Regions from separate parts of the Geobacillus sp. FSL K6-3411 genome, predicted to be linked through region 2. Evidence: a T-box and tRNA genes for the amino acid it is inferred to sense, from the RefSeq annotation. Region 2 holds a T-box; the other regions hold tRNA genes.
The links. A T-box is a leader RNA that pairs with one kind of tRNA and senses whether it is charged. The one in region 2 lies ahead of serS (serine--tRNA ligase), so its partner is inferred to be a tRNA-Ser.

Region 1 (4,378 bases), 620 kb from region 2:
TTTTTGTCTCTCGCTCGACTGTCTGTCTGCCGATAATTTGCCCTCGAATAGTGCAACGGACAATTTCTGCCCCACGCCTTTGGCAAAGTTGCTGCTTCCTAGTAATTTCTTCATCGCCTTGGATATTGCTTTCCGAGACAAATGAGTGCGCCCGCTTATCGAGCCAATCATGCAGCCGCTTTTTCATGCCGCTCCCCACTTTCGTTTTTGTTACTACCTTATGTGAGGAAGCGGCAGTTTTTTCCCTATTCCTTTACCTCTGTCAACAGTTTCAACCCTTTTTCGATTTCGGCGACTACATCTGAATCTGTTTCCGTTTGTCTTGCCTCTTCGAGATATGGCTTGGCACTTACATCCCCGATTTTCCCGAGCGCCCACGCTGCTGTCCCACGGATGACGGGACGGCTGTCTTCTTTCAGCAGCCGCAATAAATGCGGAACAGCTGTCCGGTCTTTATAATGGGCGAGCGCCAAAATGGCGTTGCGCTGGATCGGTTTTTTCCCGCGCCATGAGCCTGCCATTGCGCCGAATTTCTCTTTAAACTCACGATTGCTTACCTGAAGAAGCGGGATGAGCTTCGGTTTCGCTGCCTCGGGATCCGGCTCGAATTCCGGATGCAAGTGGAAATCTTTCTTCTTGTTTTCCGGGCAGACCAACTGGCACGTATCGCAACCGTACAACCGATTGCCGATTTTCTCACGAAATTCATCGGCTAAAAAGCCTTTCGTTTGCGTCAAAAATGAGATGCACCGCTGCGCATTCAGTTGTCCCCCTTGCACGAGCGCCCCTGTGGGGCACGCATCGATGCATTTCGTACATGTGCCGCACCGGTTTTCGATCGGTTCATCGGGCGGAAACGGAATCGTTGTAATCATCTCACCCAAATACACGTACGAACCAAACTCCGGCGTAATAATGGAACAGTTTTTCCCACTCCAACCGATCCCTGCCCGCTCTGCCACGGCCCGGTCAGCGAGTTCTCCCGTATCCACCATCGAACGAACACGGGCATGTGGTACCTTCGCAAGTAAAAATTCTTCAAGTTGGCGTAAACGTTCCCGCAACACATCATGATAGTCTTTTCCCCACGATGCACGACAAAAAAGGCCACGCCGCTCATTTTTCGTCCCGCGTGGAGCATCTTTCATTTTTGATGGATAGGCAAGCGCAATGGCAATGATCGATTTCGCCTCGGGAAGAAGCAACGACGGATTTGTCCGCTTTTCAATATCCGGTTCCTCAAATCCGGATTGATAGCCAAGCTCCTGTTGCCGACGAAGCCGCTCCTTTAGTTCCACAAACGGATCAGCGCTTGCAAAACCGATTTTATCGATGCCGATCGACCGGCTGTATTCAATCACTTCCTGTTTCAAAGAGACAATGTCCATTATTTTCCCTCCCTTCGAGGTATATGGTAAAATGAAACACGGGGTGATTCATATGAAATGCATCATATCAGAAGAATTAAAACAACGTCTTCCTTCGGGCAAATTTGGCGTGATCCGCTACCACCATATCGAAATCGGCGACTCGCCGCAAATGTTAAAAGGCCGGCTTGAACTGTTTCAAAAGTCGATTTACTTTGAGCTACAGGAAAAAGCCATCGCCGACATTCCCGAGCTCGCCGAATGGCGTCAGGCATTCAAACAAATCGGCACGGATCCAGGGCGTTACCGACCCTCAAGTGAAAGCTTATACCGTCGTATCCAGAAAAAAAACTTTGTTCCATCGATCCATTCAGCAGTCGATGTAAACAACTTCTTTTCGCTCTATTATAAAATACCACTCGGCATTTACGATCTTGATTGTATCCAAGGATCCGTGATGATTACCGTAGGTACAGAACAAGATGAATACATAGCTCTAAATGGACGCACCGTCAACTTTGCGAATAAACTCGTCAGCAAAGATGAACACGGTCCGTTCGGCAGCCCAATCGTCGATTCCAAACGCACAGCGGTGACAAAAGGAACGAAAAACGCTTTGCAAATCGTTTATTTTCTTCCATCGATTCCTGAAGATGTTGCCAATCGCCAACTTCAGGCTATTCAAACGATGTTTACGCAAATCCATGGCGGTGAGGCCGACGCACAATTGCTAGTATAATAAAAAAACGCAATGCCTCGTTCTATGACGAAACGAAACACTGCGTTGTCCCCAATATTTTATTTAAAACTTAACGAAACTCATTATAACAAAACAGTACGTACATGGCAAGAAAAAACGCAAAAATCGACAAAATTCGTCGTATAAAAGGGGCACCAGAATATCTGGTGCCAACAACGATGACCCGTACGGGATTCGAACCCGTGTTACCGCCGTGAAAGGGCGGTGTCTTAACCACTTGACCAACGGGCCAATCATGGCGGAGAAGGCGGGATTTGAACCCGCGCGCCGCAAAACTGCGACCTAACGGTTTAGCAAACCGTCCCCTTCAGCCACTTGGGTACTTCTCCATAATGGCTCCGCAAGTAGGATTCGAACCTACGACCTACCGGTTAACAGCCGGTTGCTCTACCGCTGAGCTATTGCGGAATAACTAAGAAACATTCTTCCAAATCTACTTCGTCTCTTCCTCTACTAGCTGATTCAGCTTATTCGAGGATGTTTATGCTCAGTGTCCCTTCCTCTACTAGCCAATTCAAAGAAGCTGAATGCGTCGGGACAACTCGTAGCCTATTCGATGAAGTAAGGGCTCGTCGCTGAGCTATTGCGGAATAATCAAGAAATGCTCGATTAGTATTATATCGAATCATCTGACAATATGCAATGGAAAATGGTGGGCCTAAGTGGACTTGAACCACCGACCTCACGCTTATCAGGCGTGCGCTCTGACCAGCTGAGCTATAGGCCCATAAAAGCGGGTGATGGGAATCGAACCCACGACATCAGCTTGGAAGGCTGAGGTTTTACCACTAAACTACACCCGCAACAAATATAAATTAAGGAAGAAGAGAAAGGGCGACTAGTGGGAATCGAACCCACGCATGCCAGAGCCACAATCTGGTGCGTTAACCACTTCGCCATAGCCGCCACATTGATGGTGCCGGCTGCAGGACTTGAACCCGCAACCTACTGATTACAAGTCAGTTGCTCTACCAATTGAGCTAAGCCGGCATGATGTAAATTTATTCATGGATAAATGGATGGCGGAGGAGGAGGGATTCGAACCCCCGCGCGCCTTGCGACGCCTCTCGGTTTTCAAGACCGACCCCTTCAACCACTTGGGTACTCCTCCAAAAAGTAACGTAATAATGGTGGACCTTGTAGGACTCGAACCTACGACCGGACGGTTATGAGCCGTCTGCTCTAACCAGCTGAGCTAAAGGTCCGATAATAATGGCGGTGGAGGGGATCGAACCCCCGACCTCACGGGTATGAACCGTACGCTCTAGCCAGCTGAGCTACACCGCCAAATTTATATATTTGAATGGTGGAGCCTATCGGGATCGAACCGATGACCTCCTGCGTGCAAAGCAGGCGCTCTCCCAGCTGAGCTAAGGCCCCACAGGAAAATCGGGAAGACAGGATTTGAACCTGCGACCTCACGGACCCGAACCGTGTGCTCTACCAAGCTGAGCTACTTCCCGTCAACGCGCTCGAGAGGATTCGAACCCCTAACCTTCTGATCCGTAGTCAGATGCTCTATCCAATTGAGCTACGAGCGCAAGTGCCGAGGGCCGGACTCGAACCGGCACGGTAGTTACCTACCCCAGGATTTTAAGTCCTGTGCGTCTGCCAATTCCGCCACCCCGGCAAACGAGTGGAGCGGAAGACGGGGTTCGAACCCGCGACCCCCACCTTGGCAAGGTGGTGTTCTACCACTGAACTACTTCCGCATTGTGATGAGCCATGGAGGACTCGAACCTCCGACCCTCTGATTAAAAGTCAGATGCTCTACCTACTGAGCTAATGGCTCATATGAAGGATGCCGGCTGCAGGACTTGAACCCGCAACCTACTGATTACAAGTCAGTTGCTCTACCAATTGAGCTAAGCCGGCATATCCACAATGATGGTGGCTCGGGACGGAATCGAACCGCCGACACAAGGATTTTCAGTCCTTTGCTCTACCGACTGAGCTACCGAGCCATATGTTATTTTCTACCTAGTTCATTGAATTACCCTGTGCCTCTTCCTCTACTAGCCGATTCGAGGAAGTATGATGCGTCGAGGCAACTCGCAGCAAATTCGATGATGCTGATGCTCGTCTCTACCGACTGAGCTACCGAGCCGCATGTGATTTTTTATTTCATAGTTTTGAAATGATGGCGGTCCCGACGGGACTCGAACCCGCGATCTCCTGCGTGACAGGCAGGCATGTTAACCACTACACTACGGGACCATTTTGGTTGCGGGGGCAGGATTTGAACCTGCGA
Region 2 (4,378 bases):
AAAAAAATGACAAATGAAGGAAAGCTGATTGCTCCGTTGAAAAAGGGAGAGACAGTCGGGTATATGACGCTCGAATATAAAGGAGACGACTCTCTCGCCTTTTTAAGCCCGGACATGCAAAAAAACATCCGGGTGCCGCTTGTTACGACAGTCGAGGTAGAAAAAGCAAACTGGTTTGTGCTCTCAATGCGTGCGATCGGTGGGCTGTTTGCCGACTTATGGACGAGCGCGGTCAAAGCGGTGAAAGGTTGGCTGTAAAATGACTCCCCTGCCAGGGGAGCTTTTTTCCATTGTGATTTTTGTAAAAATTGAGTTAAAATAAAACAGTATAAATCATCCTTTTGCGCATATGGCAAAGCATAACGATAGGAATAGGGGGAATCAACGGTGGCATTGACAGGTACGGATCGCGTCAAACGAGGGATGGCGGAAATGCAAAAAGGCGGCGTAATTATGGACGTCGTAAATGCGGAACAAGCAAAAATTGCGGAGGCGGCAGGAGCTGTCGCGGTTATGGCGCTCGAGCGTGTCCCGGCAGACATTCGTGCTGCTGGCGGTGTCGCGCGCATGGCAGACCCGACGGTGGTCGAAGAAGTGATGAACGCTGTGTCGATCCCGGTCATGGCGAAAGTGCGCATCGGTCATTATGTGGAAGCGCGCGTCCTTGAGGCGCTTGGCGTTGACTATATCGATGAAAGTGAAGTATTGACGCCGGCTGATGAGGAATTCCATATCGATAAACGGCAGTTTACGGTTCCGTTTGTATGCGGTTGTCGCGATTTGGGGGAGGCTGCCCGCCGCATTGCTGAAGGGGCATCAATGCTACGGACAAAAGGGGAGCCGGGGACAGGCAACATTGTTGAAGCGGTGCGCCATATGCGCAAGGTCAACGCGCAAATCCGTAAAGTTGTTAGCATGAGCGAAGACGAACTTGTCGCTGAGGCGAAACAGCTTGGGGCTCCGGTCGAAGTGTTGCGCGAAATTAAACGAATTGGTCGCCTCCCGGTCGTCAACTTCGCTGCTGGCGGTGTCGCGACACCGGCTGACGCTGCTCTCATGATGCACTTAGGCGCAGACGGTGTCTTTGTCGGGTCGGGCATTTTCAAATCGGAAAACCCAGAAAAATATGCGCGTGCGATTGTTGAAGCGACAACTCATTACGAAGACTATGAGCTGATCGCCCACTTGTCCAAAGGGCTGGGTGGTGCGATGCGCGGCATCGATGTCGCGACATTGTTGCCAGAGCACCGCATGCAAGAACGTGGCTGGTAAGCTAGGCAAAGGAGCAAAGGAACGATGAAAATAGGTGTACTCGGACTGCAAGGAGCCGTGCAAGAACATGTCCGCGCCATTGAGGCGTGCGGCGCCGAGGCGGTTGTCGTGAAAAAGACAGAGCAGCTCACTGGACTCGACGGACTCGTGTTGCCGGGCGGCGAAAGCACAACGATGCGTCGTCTCATCGATCGGTATGGACTTATGGAACCGCTGAAGCAATTTGCTGCTGACGGCAAACCGATGTTCGGTACGTGCGCCGGGCTCATTTTGCTGGCGAAACGAATCGTCGGCTACGATGAGCCCCATCTAGGTTTGATGGACATTACGGTTGAACGAAACTCGTTCGGCCGGCAACGGGAAAGCTTTGAAGCTGAGCTGTCGATCAAAGGGGTCGGCGATGGGTTTGTCGGCGTTTTTATCCGCGCACCGCACATCGTTGAGGTCGGGGACGAGGTCGAAGTCCTCGCGACATACAATGACCGCATTGTCGCGGCTCGACAAGGCCAGTTTCTTGGTTGCTCGTTCCACCCTGAGTTGACTGATGACCATCGGTTAATGCGATATTTCTTAAATATGGTGAAGGAAGCAAAAACGGTATCAAGCATTTAATCAATGGGAAAGCGATGAGAGGAACTAGTAGCAGGCGTCCGTCCTTTCAGAGAGCCGGTGGGTGGTGTGAACCGGTAGGAGGAGCCTGTGAATCCATCCTCGAGCAAAGCGCTGAACGCTCAAGCGGCCAGTAGGCGTTTTCGGCAGCCGCCGTTACCGGCATAAAAGTGGAAGGCATGGTGGCCTTCAATAAGGGTGGCACCGCGGGAACGCTCCCGTCCCTTTTTGGGACGGGAGCATTTTTATGTATAATAAATGGTGGATAAGGAGGTAAAGCGAATGCTGGATGTGAAATTACTACGCACCCAATTTCAAGAGGTGAAAGAAAAACTGCTGCAGCGCGGCGACGACTTGGCCAACATCGACCGGTTTGAGCAGCTTGATAAAGAGCGTCGTCGTTTGATCGCTCAGGTGGAGGAGTTAAAAAGCAAGCGCAATGAGGTGTCGCAACAAATTGCTGTCTTAAAGCGTGAAAAAAAGGACGCCGAGTCGTTGATCGCCGAAATGCGCGAAGTCGGCGACCGCATTAAACAAATGGACGAGCAAATTCGCCAACTTGAAGAAGAGCTCGACAGCCTTCTGTTATCGATTCCGAATGTACCGCATGAGTCAGTGCCAGTCGGCCAGTCGGAAGAAGATAATGTCGAAGTGCGAAGATGGGGGGAACCGCGTTCGTTCTCGTTCGAACCGAAGCCACATTGGGACATTGCTGACCAACTCGGTTTGCTCGATTTTGAGCGGGCCGCCAAAGTGGCAGGAAGTCGGTTTGTGTTTTACAAAGGACTAGGGGCTCGTCTTGAGCGGGCATTAATCAACTTTATGCTCGACATCCATCTCGATGAATTTGGCTATCAAGAGGTGTTGCCGCCATACTTAGTGAACCGGGCGAGCATGATCGGAACAGGGCAATTGCCAAAATTTGCGGAAGACGCGTTCCACTTGGACAATGAAGACTATTTTCTCATTCCAACAGCGGAAGTGCCTGTGACGAATTTGCATCGCGATGAAATTTTAACGGCTGATGACTTGCCGCTTTACTATGCGGCTTACAGCGCGTGCTTCCGCGCCGAAGCTGGCTCGGCTGGCCGTGACACGCGGGGGCTCATCCGCCAGCACCAATTCAATAAAGTGGAGCTCGTCAAGTTCGTCAAGCCGGAGGATTCATATGACGAGTTGGAAAAATTGACGCACCAAGCCGAAACGATCCTGCAACGGCTCGGGCTTCCGTATCGCGTCGTAGCCTTGTGTACAGGAGATCTGGGATTTTCAGCGGCGAAGACGTATGATATTGAGGTGTGGCTGCCAAGCTATGGAACGTATCGGGAAATTTCGTCGTGCAGCAACTTTGAGGCGTTCCAGGCGCGCCGAGCTAATATCCGCTTCCGTCGCGAGCCGAAAGCAAAGCCAGAATATGTGCATACGCTAAACGGTTCGGGGCTAGCCATCGGCCGCACGGTTGCTGCCATTTTGGAAAACTACCAACAAGAAGACGGATCGGTCGTCATCCCGGAAGCGCTCCGTCCATATATGGGGAATCGGGATGTCATTCGCTAAACAAAAGGCACGTTTTCCTAGATAAATCGTTGGTTGACTTTTCCCGGTAACCATGTTATATTGAATGACGTTGGCAACGAGGATAAAGGGATGGCGGATGCCAATTTCTTGTTCTCAGCCACGGCGATAACGAACAATACTGACGCGCATAAGAGGAGATTGCTAGCCGAAACGGCTGACCAAGGGTGCCGTTTCCAGCCATAAAAAAACCCGCCGATCGAAGGCGGGTTTTTTTATTGTTTTTGGCCTTGGTGTTTTTATTTTTTCACCACCGTGAATTGATCGTTGATCAGCAGCCAATTTTGCGGGAAGTCAAGGCCAAGCTTCCAGTAACTTACTCCACGCAAACCAAGTTCCTTAACTAAATTAAATTTCGCTTGGATGGAACGGGCATCTTCAAACCATACTTCATGTTCACGGCCATTCTCATCGCGGTAGCGGAAATGCGGCGCCTGCGCCTCGACATCGTATTCGATAGCAACGTTATACTTTGCGGCGAGAGCGATGGCTTGTTGCGGGCTAATGGCTCGTGCGTACGGGCCACCCGGTACATACGGCAACGTCCAGTCATAGCCATACAAGTTTTGTCCCATTAAAATTTTTCCTGCCGGCATTTCCGAAAGGGCGTACTCGAGAACGCGTCGAACCGGTCCGATCGGAGAAACAGGCATCGGCGGTCCACCGCTGTAGCCCCATTCGTACGTCATAATGACGACAAAATCGACAATTTGACCGTGGGCGCGGTAGTCGTGCGCCTCGTACCAACGCCCGCGCTGAGTTGCACTCGTTTTCGGCGCCAAAGCGGTCGATATCAACCATCCTTCTCGTTCAAATCGGCGTTTCGCCTTGCGTAAAAAGGCGTTGTATGCCTCGCGGTCTTCCGGGCGCAAATATTCAAAATCGAAATGAATGTCGCGGAAACCGTATTGCCTCGCGGTCG
Region 3 (4,378 bases), 230 kb from region 2:
TTGACGTCATCCCCACCTTCCTCCGACTTTTAGCCGGCAGTCCCTCTAGAGTGCCCAACTGAATGCTGGCAACTAGAGGCAAGGGTTGCGCTCGTTGCGGGACTTAACCCAACATCTCACGACACGAGCTGACGACAACCATGCACCACCTGTCACCCTGTCCCCCCGAAGGGGGAACGCCCAATCTCTTGGGTTGTCAGGGGATGTCAAGACCTGGTAAGGTTCTTCGCGTTGCTTCGAATTAAACCACATGCTCCACCGCTTGTGCGGGCCCCCGTCAATTCCTTTGAGTTTCAGCCTTGCGGCCGTACTCCCCAGGCGGAGTGCTTATCGCGTTAGCTACAGCACTAAAGGGTGTGACCCCTCTAACACTTAGCACTCATCGTTTACGGCGTGGACTACCAGGGTATCTAATCCTGTTTGCTCCCCACGCTTTCGCGCCTCAGCGTCAGTTACAGGCCAGAGAGCCGCCTTCGCCACTGGTGTTCCTCCACATCTCTACGCATTTCACCGCTACACGTGGAATTCCGCTCTCCTCTCCTGCACTCAAGTCCCCCAGTTTCCAATGACCCTCCACGGTTGAGCCGTGGGCTTTCACATCAGACTTAAAGGACCGCCTGCGCGCGCTTTACGCCCAATAATTCCGGACAACGCTCGCCCCCTACGTATTACCGCGGCTGCTGGCACGTAGTTAGCCGGGGCTTTCTCGTGAGGTACCGTCACCGCGCCGCCTTATTCAAACGGCGCTCCTTCGTCCCTCACAACAGAGCTTTACGACCCGAAGGCCTTCTTCGCTCACGCGGCGTCGCTCCGTCAGACTTTCGTCCATTGCGGAAGATTCCCTACTGCTGCCTCCCGTAGGAGTCTGGGCCGTGTCTCAGTCCCAGTGTGGCCGGTCACCCTCTCAGGCCGGCTACGCATCGTCGCCTTGGTGAGCCGTTACCTCACCAACTAGCTAATGCGCCGCGGGCCCATCCGCAAGTGGCAGCCGAAGCCGCCTTTCAACCAAAGACCATGCGGTCTTTGGTGTTATCCGGTATTAGCTCCGGTTTCCCGGAGTTATCCCGGTCTTGCGGGCAGGTTGCCCACGTGTTACTCACCCGTCCGCCGCTGACCGAACAAGAGCAAGCTCTCGTTCGGTCCGCTCGACTTGCATGTATTAGGCACGCCGCCAGCGTTCGTCCTGAGCCAGGATCAAACTCTCCAAAAGAAAGTTGATTGGCTTGCGCTTCGTTTCGTTCAGTTTTCAAGGAACGAGATTATACCGTTTCTCATTTCAACTTTTTCATGGAGCGGGTGATGGGAATCGAACCCACGACATCAGCTTGGAAGGCTGAGGTTTTACCACTAAACTACACCCGCATATGATTTTTCGAATCGGGAAGACAGGATTTGAACCTGCGACCCCATGGTCCCAAACCATGTGCTCTACCAAGCTGAGCTACTTCCCGATCATGGCGCGCTCGAGAGGATTCGAACCCCTAACCTTCTGATCCGTAGTCAGATGCTCTATCCAATTGAGCTACGAGCGCATCTTTTGAGAGCGACAAACTTTATTTTAACAACTCAGTTCATCGTTGTCAACAGTTTTTTATTTTAATAAAATGCGGTCGAGAGGACTTGAACCTCCACGGGGTTGCCCCCACTAGGCCCTCAACCTAGCGCGTCTGCCATTCCGCCACGACCGCGTGTTTATCAGTGCGGGTGGAGGGACTTGAACCCCCACGCCGTGAGGCGCCAGATCCTAAGTCTGGTGCGTCTGCCAATTCCGCCACACCCGCAAATATGGTGAGCCATGGAGGACTCGAACCTCCGACCCTCTGATTAAAAGTCAGATGCTCTACCTACTGAGCTAATGGCTCATAACTGAGGTAACACGCTAAGTATCAATTCGCTCTACCTGTCTCTTCCTCTACAAGCATATTCAAGGAAGCTATATGCGTCGAGACAACTCGAAGCAAATTCGAGGATGCAATCTTCGTTACTGAGCTAATGGCTCATAACACTTTTTTATGAAATAAGAATGGCTGGGCCAGCTGGATTCGAACCAGCGCATCACGGAGTCAAAGTCCGTTGCCTTACCGCTTGGCTATGGCCCAGCGATTGGTGTAATGGCGGTCCCGACGGGACTCGAACCCGCGATCTCCTGCGTGACAGGCAGGCATGTTAACCACTACACTACGGGACCGTGAATTCGCGGGGGACCCCCGCGTTATAAGTGACCCGTACGGGATTCGAACCCGTGTTACCGCCGTGAAAGGGCGGTGTCTTAACCACTTGACCAACGGGCCACGTGTATATTAAAAGTGGCGGAGAAGGCGGGATTTGAACCCGCGCGCCGTAAAGACACGACCTAACGGTTTAGCAAACCGTCCCCTTCAGCCACTTGGGTACTTCTCCATAAAGTGGCTCCGCAAGTAGGATTCGAACCTACGACCTACCGGTTAACAGCCGGTTGCTCTACCGCTGAGCTATTGCGGAACAATCAAGAAGCATCCTTCAAATAATCTCCTGTACCTTCATTTACCCTTTAACCCAAGGAAATCTAACACATCAGGACTGCTCGTGACAACTCCGTCGATACTGACGTTTGTCACAACTGACATTGTTTATTATATTGAGCAACTTGTTGTTTGTCAATATGTTTTTTTGTTTGTTGTTATTTGTTTCGCCGTTTGGCGACGGCTTTTATAATTTAGCATATGATAATCTTGATTGTCAACCTCTTTTTTGTAAAATGTTTTGCTTTGTTTCATCTTCAGCCAACTTGAGCCGACCGTGGCAACGGCCGCAGACGTAACGGTCGGTGTTGATTCGTCTTTTACGGTTATATACTAATCCGCACGATGTGCAGATGTATGTATGGATCGCTTTAGTTGCTTTTGTTTCTTGTTTGAGCGGGCGGCAATAGCGAGGCGCCCCTACTTTTTTCAACAGCTCACGAAAGTCACGGTCGCGATGACGGTAGCCTTTCCCTTCAAGATGCAAATGGTAATGGCATAGTTCATGTTTGATAATGGCGATGAGTTCTTCTTCACCGAACATGTCGTAATATTTTTTGTTCAGTTCAATGTTGTGGGTTTGCAGCACGTAGCGCCCACCGACAGTGCGAAGTCTTGGGTTGAAAGAGGCAGTGTGGCGAAACGGTTTGCCAAATATGCTTATGGAAATTTGTTCAACGAGTGCTTGCAACCGTTTTTGATCCATAGCGGGCGTCCCCCTTATGTTTTTGGCACAGGACAATGTGCAACTACATACATTATATACTACCTTTCCGTTGTCAGGGAGGTGACTGCCTTGCCTACGTGGCTGAAAAATCAAATGAGACGAGCCTATTATGAGAAAAACCGCGATCAAATCAAGCTGTTAAACCAATGTTGGTTTTTTTATCGAAAAAAGCACTGCTCGTAAGGCAGTGCTTTTTCCTTCACTCTTCGGGGGAAACCATTGATAACGAAATTCTTCCTTTCGCCACGTCGACGTGCTCGACCCATACTTTGACGACATCACCGACGGAAACAATATCGAGCGGATGACGCACGTATTGTTTGCTTAGTTTCGAAATGTGCACAAGCCCATCCTGTTTGACACCGATGTCAACAAAAGCGCCGAAATCGACGACATTGCGTACCGTGCCTTCAAGCTCCATGCCTGGTTTTAAGTCTTCCATTTTCAAGACATCTTTACGAAGCAAAGGTTTGGGCAGCTCGTCGCGCGGATCGCGCTCCGGACGGCATAAAGCATCGATGATGTCGCGCAATGTGAGCTCACCAATGCCGAGCTCAGCTGCCGTTGCTTCGATATCGAGGGCTTGCAGCGCTTGGCGCAGTTCATCGCTGCCAATGGCGTCGGTTGTAAATCCTAATGTCTGCAATAGACGCTTCACTTCCGCGTATCGCTCAGGGTGAATCGGCGTTCGGTCAAGCGGCTCTTCCCCGTCAAGAATGCGCAAAAATCCGATACATTGCTCGTACGTTTTTGCCCCAAGGCGCGGGATCGTTTTCAGCTCGTCGCGGCTGCGGAATTTTCCTTGCTCTTCACGGCGCTTGACGATGTTTTCCGATACCGTTTTCGTCAACCCTGACACGTACTGCAATAAAGAGACAGAGGCAGTGTTCACGTTGACACCAACTTGGTTAACGACCGTCTCGACGACAAAACGGAGCGATTCAGCCAGTTTCTTTTGCGATACATCGTGTTGGTACTGACCGACACCCACCGATTTCGGATCGATTTTGACGAGCTCAGCGAGCGGGTCTTGAACACGACGGGCGATGGAAACAGCGCTCCGCTCTTCGACTTGCAAATCCGGAAACTCGGCGCGCGCCAGGTCGGATGCTGAGTAGACACTCGCTCCAGCTTCATTAACAATGACATA

Region 1: it encodes a tRNA-Ser, which carries the amino acid that the T-box ahead of serS (serine--tRNA ligase) is inferred to sense. The anticodon was not compared.
Region 3: it encodes a tRNA-Ser, which carries the amino acid that the T-box ahead of serS (serine--tRNA ligase) is inferred to sense. The anticodon was not compared.

What each region holds. Positions count from the first base shown of each region.
Region 1 is NZ_CP150187.1:636,240-640,617, reverse strand. It holds gene NSQ22_RS03275 (amidase domain-containing protein) at 1-187, opposite strand, end outside; gene queG (tRNA epoxyqueuosine(34) reductase QueG) at 246-1,388, opposite strand; gene NSQ22_RS03265 (phenylalanine--tRNA ligase beta subunit-related protein) at 1,441-2,106, shown strand; tRNA gene NSQ22_RS03260 (tRNA-Glu) at 2,287-2,358, opposite strand; tRNA gene NSQ22_RS03255 (tRNA-Ser) at 2,364-2,456, opposite strand; tRNA gene NSQ22_RS03250 (tRNA-Asn) at 2,461-2,535, opposite strand; tRNA gene NSQ22_RS03245 (tRNA-Ile) at 2,778-2,854, opposite strand; tRNA gene NSQ22_RS03240 (tRNA-Gly) at 2,860-2,930, opposite strand; tRNA gene NSQ22_RS03235 (tRNA-His) at 2,961-3,033, opposite strand; tRNA gene NSQ22_RS03230 (tRNA-Thr) at 3,042-3,117, opposite strand; tRNA gene NSQ22_RS03225 (tRNA-Ser) at 3,148-3,238, opposite strand; tRNA gene NSQ22_RS03220 (tRNA-Ile) at 3,256-3,332, opposite strand; tRNA gene NSQ22_RS03215 (tRNA-Met) at 3,341-3,414, opposite strand; tRNA gene NSQ22_RS03210 (tRNA-Ala) at 3,432-3,507, opposite strand; tRNA gene NSQ22_RS03205 (tRNA-Pro) at 3,517-3,590, opposite strand; tRNA gene NSQ22_RS03200 (tRNA-Arg) at 3,595-3,668, opposite strand; tRNA gene NSQ22_RS03195 (tRNA-Leu) at 3,672-3,757, opposite strand; tRNA gene NSQ22_RS03190 (tRNA-Gly) at 3,765-3,839, opposite strand; tRNA gene NSQ22_RS03185 (tRNA-Lys) at 3,847-3,919, opposite strand; tRNA gene NSQ22_RS03180 (tRNA-Thr) at 3,930-4,002, opposite strand; tRNA gene NSQ22_RS03175 (tRNA-Phe) at 4,016-4,091, opposite strand; tRNA gene NSQ22_RS03170 (tRNA-Asp) at 4,269-4,344, opposite strand; tRNA gene NSQ22_RS03165 (tRNA-Met) at 4,349-4,378, opposite strand, start outside.
Region 2 is NZ_CP150187.1:19,647-24,024, forward strand. It holds gene NSQ22_RS00075 (serine hydrolase) at 1-258, shown strand, start outside; gene pdxS (pyridoxal 5'-phosphate synthase lyase subunit PdxS) at 388-1,272, shown strand; gene pdxT (pyridoxal 5'-phosphate synthase glutaminase subunit PdxT) at 1,297-1,884, shown strand; T-box leader at 1,890-2,110, shown strand; gene serS (serine--tRNA ligase) at 2,164-3,438, shown strand; gene NSQ22_RS00095 (glycoside hydrolase family 18 protein) at 3,696-4,378, opposite strand, start outside.
Region 3 is NZ_CP150187.1:253,818-258,195, reverse strand. It holds rRNA gene NSQ22_RS01405 (16S ribosomal RNA) at 1-1,210, opposite strand, end outside; tRNA gene NSQ22_RS01400 (tRNA-Gly) at 1,289-1,362, opposite strand; tRNA gene NSQ22_RS01395 (tRNA-Pro) at 1,378-1,451, opposite strand; tRNA gene NSQ22_RS01390 (tRNA-Arg) at 1,456-1,532, opposite strand; tRNA gene NSQ22_RS01385 (tRNA-Leu) at 1,606-1,688, opposite strand; tRNA gene NSQ22_RS01380 (tRNA-Leu) at 1,700-1,781, opposite strand; tRNA gene NSQ22_RS01375 (tRNA-Lys) at 1,787-1,862, opposite strand; tRNA gene NSQ22_RS01370 (tRNA-Gln) at 2,025-2,099, opposite strand; tRNA gene NSQ22_RS01365 (tRNA-Asp) at 2,113-2,188, opposite strand; tRNA gene NSQ22_RS01360 (tRNA-Glu) at 2,220-2,291, opposite strand; tRNA gene NSQ22_RS01355 (tRNA-Ser) at 2,308-2,400, opposite strand; tRNA gene NSQ22_RS01350 (tRNA-Asn) at 2,407-2,481, opposite strand; gene NSQ22_RS01345 (SprT family protein) at 2,719-3,207, opposite strand; gene cmpA (cortex morphogenetic protein CmpA) at 3,298-3,411, shown strand; gene NSQ22_RS01335 (Tex family protein) at 3,428-4,378, opposite strand, start outside.